2 regions of the Chengkuizengella sp. SCS-71B genome follow, and region 2 is predicted to be linked to the other one. Evidence: a T-box and tRNA genes for the amino acid it is inferred to sense, from the RefSeq annotation. Region 2 holds a T-box; the other holds one or more tRNA genes.
The links. A T-box is a leader RNA that pairs with one kind of tRNA and senses whether it is charged. The one in region 2 lies ahead of glyQ (glycine--tRNA ligase subunit alpha), so its partner is inferred to be a tRNA-Gly.
Positions count from the first base shown of each region.

Region 1: it encodes a tRNA-Gly, which carries the amino acid that the T-box ahead of glyQ (glycine--tRNA ligase subunit alpha) is inferred to sense. The anticodon was not compared.

Region 1 covers NZ_JAZHSH010000001.1:4,038,203-4,040,586, reverse strand. The annotation lists tRNA gene VQL36_RS19690 (tRNA-Val) at 156-231, shown strand; tRNA gene VQL36_RS19685 (tRNA-Thr) at 242-314, shown strand; tRNA gene VQL36_RS19680 (tRNA-Gln) at 334-408, shown strand; tRNA gene VQL36_RS19675 (tRNA-Lys) at 415-490, shown strand; tRNA gene VQL36_RS19670 (tRNA-Leu) at 501-585, shown strand; tRNA gene VQL36_RS19665 (tRNA-Gly) at 589-663, shown strand; tRNA gene VQL36_RS19660 (tRNA-Arg) at 665-741, shown strand; tRNA gene VQL36_RS19655 (tRNA-Pro) at 879-955, shown strand; tRNA gene VQL36_RS19650 (tRNA-Gly) at 971-1,044, shown strand; gene ppc (phosphoenolpyruvate carboxylase) at 1,370-2,384, shown strand, end outside.
Region 2 covers NZ_JAZHSH010000001.1:2,823,983-2,826,366, forward strand. The annotation lists gene glyS (glycine--tRNA ligase subunit beta) at 1-302, opposite strand, end outside; gene glyQ (glycine--tRNA ligase subunit alpha) at 295-1,185, opposite strand; T-box leader at 1,271-1,454, opposite strand; gene recO (DNA repair protein RecO) at 1,535-2,308, opposite strand; gene VQL36_RS13830 (YqzL family protein) at 2,329-2,384, opposite strand, start outside.

The DNA.
Region 1 (2,384 bases), 1.2 Mb from region 2:
GTCTCGTAATGAAATGAAGAGTATCCCGTACGGGTCACCATCTAAAGTAAAAGCATCAAGGGATAATGAATCCCAGGGTTCGTCGGAGCTTCCGTTCGGACAACAATATCTTTGCAGGGATCCTTGGCTTATTCCTTATACTCTATCAACAATATGGACGCTTAGCTCAGCTGGGAGAGCATCTGCCTTACAAGCAGAGGGTCGGCGGTTCGATCCCGTCAGCGTCCACCATCAATAGCTTGCCGTTGTAGCTCAACTGGTAGAGCAACTGACTTGTAATCAGTAGGTTGGGGGTTCAAGTCCTCTCGACGGCACTGTTACAACCCAAATTGATGGGGATTAGCCAAGCGGTAAGGCAACGGACTTTGACTCCGTCATGCACAGGTTCGAATCCTGTATCCCCAGCCATTATGAGAGCCATTAGCTCAGTCGGTAGAGCACCTGACTTTTAATCAGGGTGTCGAAGGTTCGAATCCTTCATGGCTCACCATTTTATTTATGCGCGTGTGGCGGAATTGGCAGACGCACTAGACTTAGGATCTAGCGTCTTACGACGTGGGGGTTCGACTCCCTTCACGCGCACCATTTGCGGACGTGGCTCAGTGGTAGAGCATCGCCTTGCCAAGGCGAGGGTCGCGAGTTCGAATCTCGTCGTCCGCTCCATACGCCCTTAGCTCAGCTGGATAGAGCGTTTGACTACGAATCAAAAGGTCGGGAGTTCGAATCTCTCAGGGCGTGCCATTTTGAAACATCATTGAAATACTAAACGCTAGAGATAATTTGAACGTTAGAGTTCGTCGGAGCATAAGCTTCGAAAGCAGAAACATCGCGGTCAGGAACTGTATCTCTCAGGGCGTGCCATTTCAACTATATTACATCGGGACGTAGCTCAGCTTGGTAGAGCACTTGGTTTGGGACCAAGGGGTCGCATGTTCAAATCGTGTCGTCCCGACCACTTTAAATTTAATATGCGGGTGTAGTTCAATGGTAGAACTCCAGCCTTCCAAGCTGGTCGCGTGGGTTCGATTCCCATCACCCGCTCCATCTTATTATAATGACCTATAGGGTCTTTTTTTTTAATATCATATTAATTTAGATTTTCAGATCTGAATTAATATAAATTGAATTATAGTAGTGCAATTTGTATACTCCCCTAACACAGTATATCACTAGTGAATATAGATGATTTGTTGAATTAAAATCTGAACCTTCCCATAATTGTATATTTATACAGGTATAAATGAATCTATAGTACATAATTATTAATTTCAATTAATGGAAATTCATTATTTTTGTTAAATTAGAGATTTTTGATCCTTTTTTTAGTATCATATATTTATATCATTTTAATGAGGATGAGGTGTGAGAGTTGGTTGAAACTACTGTAGATACGAATAAAACAGATCCGTTACGTAGAGATGTTCGTTTTTTAGGCAATATTCTAGGTGAGGTTTTGGTTCATCAGGGAGGTAAAGAATTACTTGATGTCGTAGAAGAAATCAGAGAAATGAGTAAATCTTTACGTGCTAATTTCATACAAGAGTTACTGGAAACTTTTAAAACTAAGATTGAGACATTAGAAAAGGATAAGCGTCATAATGTTATAAGGGCATTTGCAATTTATTTTCACCTTGTTAATATTGCAGAGCAAAATCATCGAGTTCGTAGAAAAAGAGAGTACGAACGGTCAACAGGTGATATTATTCAACCTGGTTCTATTGAAAGTATTATTATCGAATTTAAAGAATGTAATGTATCTAGTGATGATGTAATGGAAATTTTAAGTGGGGCAACATTAGAATTAGTGATGACGGCTCATCCAACGGAAGCAACAAGAAGAGCGGTTTTAGATATTCATCACAGAATTGCTGAAGAGATGATGGAATTAGATAATCCTACTTTAACTTATAAAGAGCGTGAATTATTAAAGGATAAACTTCATAATGAAGTATTAACTTTGTGGCAAACGGACGAACTTCGTGATCGTAAACCTACAGTCATAGATGAAGTTCGTAACGGACTCTATTATTTTGACGAAACATTATTCGATGTTTTACCTAATGTATATCAGGAGTTAGAGCATAGTTTAAAAAAATATTACCCAGAACAAGACTGGCATGTACCAACATTTTTACGATTTGGGTCTTGGATAGGCGGAGATCGTGATGGTAATCCTTCTGTAACAGCTAAAACAACATGGCAAACACTTGTCATGCAGAGACGTTTAGCATTGAAGAAATATAGGCAAATCCTAAAAGACCTTAAAGATCATCTAAGTTTCAGTACTAGTATAATAAAAGTATCTGATGAACTTTTAACATCAATTGAAGAAGATAGAATAAATGTTGAAGTCCCAATTGCTGATCAGTGGAGAAATATAAAGG
Region 2 (2,384 bases):
GGCTCAACACCTTGACTTCTTGCAAAACCTAATGCAGCTTTACTCCATTCACCTTGATCATTTTGAGCAATTTTTTTTGAAGGACCCTTCACTTCACTTCTAAGATCTGATTGTTTTGGTGATACATCATCAACAATAACGGCCAAACGGCGCGGAGTAGCGTAAATTTTAGTTTTTGAAAAATGAACTCTAGACTCCTTTAACCATTCACTTATTTTTTTCTCGAGTAAATTAACAGCATCACGAATAAATCTGGAAGGTATTTCTTCCATCCCAATTTCTATCAATAGATCCTTATTCATTGCTGCTCACCCCTTCATCTATTAAAAGTGGAAAACCTAAACGTTCCCTTTCTTGTAAATAGGTTGATGCACATAATCTTGATAGATTCCTTACCCTAGTAATATAACCAGTACGTTCTGTAACACTGATAGCTCCTCTTGCGTCAAGTAGATTAAATGTATGTGAACATTTCAAAACGTAATCATAAGCAGGGAAAACTAAATTTTGTTCCAATGTTTTTTTAGCTTCCTCTTCATACATATTAAAAAGAGTAAATAACATTTTTGTGTCTGATATTTCAAAAGTATATTTAGAGTGTTCATATTCTGGTTGAAGAAACACATCACCATACTTTACACCTTCAACCCATTCTAAATCAAACACATTTTCTTTATCCTGAATATAAGATGCAAGACGTTCTAATCCATATGTAATCTCTACTGCAACAGGGTTCATATCAATCCCGCCTACTTGCTGAAAATATGTGAATTGTGTGATTTCCATTCCATCTAACCATACTTCCCAGCCTAAACCCCATGCTCCTAAAGCAGGATGTTCCCAATTATCTTCAACAAAACGAATATCATGATCTTCAGCATGAATTCCTAATTTTTTTAAACTTTCCAAATAAATTTCTTGAATGTTATCTGGAGAAGGCTTCATAATAACTTGATATTGATGATGCTGATATAAACGGTTTGGATTCTCACCATATCGACCATCCGCTGGTCTTCTGGAAGGTTCAACATATGATACATTCCATGGCTCTGGTCCAATGCTACGTAAAAATGTCATTGGATTTAACGTTCCTGCACCTTTTTCAACATCATAAGGTTGAACAATGATACAATTTTGCTCTGACCAAAATTGTTGCAGTGTTAAAATCATATTTTGAAAATTCAACAAAACCATCTCCTTTATTGTTTGATATTTAATTTACTCAACTAACTTTTTTAGGAATAAAAAAATCCCTATGTCATCAAGTTGACATAGGGACGAGATGATATACCCGCGGTTCCACCCTACTTGATAGTTAAACTTTAGTATCAACTATCCACTTTATTATAAGATACTCCAGAATGCCATTCACCAAACGATTTGATCAGGCTTGCACCCTCCCTGACTCGCTTTACAACTCATTTTGGTTACTTTTTTTCCTTCTTAGTACCTATCTTATCAGAAAACATTTAATTATTAGTATATTACTGCATAATAAAAAAGTCAAATTATGTACTTCTTCAGCGCTTTTAGATTATTTTTTAGGATATTCTAAATTATTTAGATTAGATTTGCTTATTTGATCCATTACATATCGAGACTTCCAATTAATATTCACATGAGTATCCATAAAATCACGCATCAACATGTTCACTTCTTTTTTTATTGAATCTGATATATTTATTTTCCCTAACCTTCTTATATCTATTTCTTGAAACAAGCGCAGTAATTTTAGAGATCTTACGTTTATTTTTTTTACATACTGTTCTTTGGATTTACAAATTTGACAAAGCGTACCTCCTAGAGAAATAGAAAAAAAAGAACTATCATTTAATTCTCTTCCACATGATATACACTCAGTTAAAATTGGATAATAACCAGCTAGTTTAAGTATTTTCATCTCAAATATATGAGTGATGACTAGAGGATCTTTCCCTTCCTCTATAAATTCCAAAGATGCTAATAGTTGCTCAAAAATAAAAGAACTTGCTTCTTGTTCATCTATCATTCGATCAATTAATTCAACAAGATAAGCTGCATAAGTAGATTTATATATGTCTAAATTCAAATCATGAAAAGATTTTATGGCTTCACCATCGTTCAGTGTTCCCATTTTCCCTTTTTTATAGTATGTAAATTCAGCATATGTAAATAACTGAGTAACGCTAGAAAGGCGACTTTTTAATTTTTTCGCCCCTCTAGCCATAATGCTTGCCTTCCCCGTTTCTTTTGTAAATATTACAATAATTTTGTTTCCTTCACCATAATCAATTGCACGGATGACAATACCTTCAACTTTAAATAACATCCCTTTTTCCTCTTCCCTAATTAATCACTCCACACATCGTCCTGCAATTCTTCCTGATTAGGCTCTTCGTCATCTT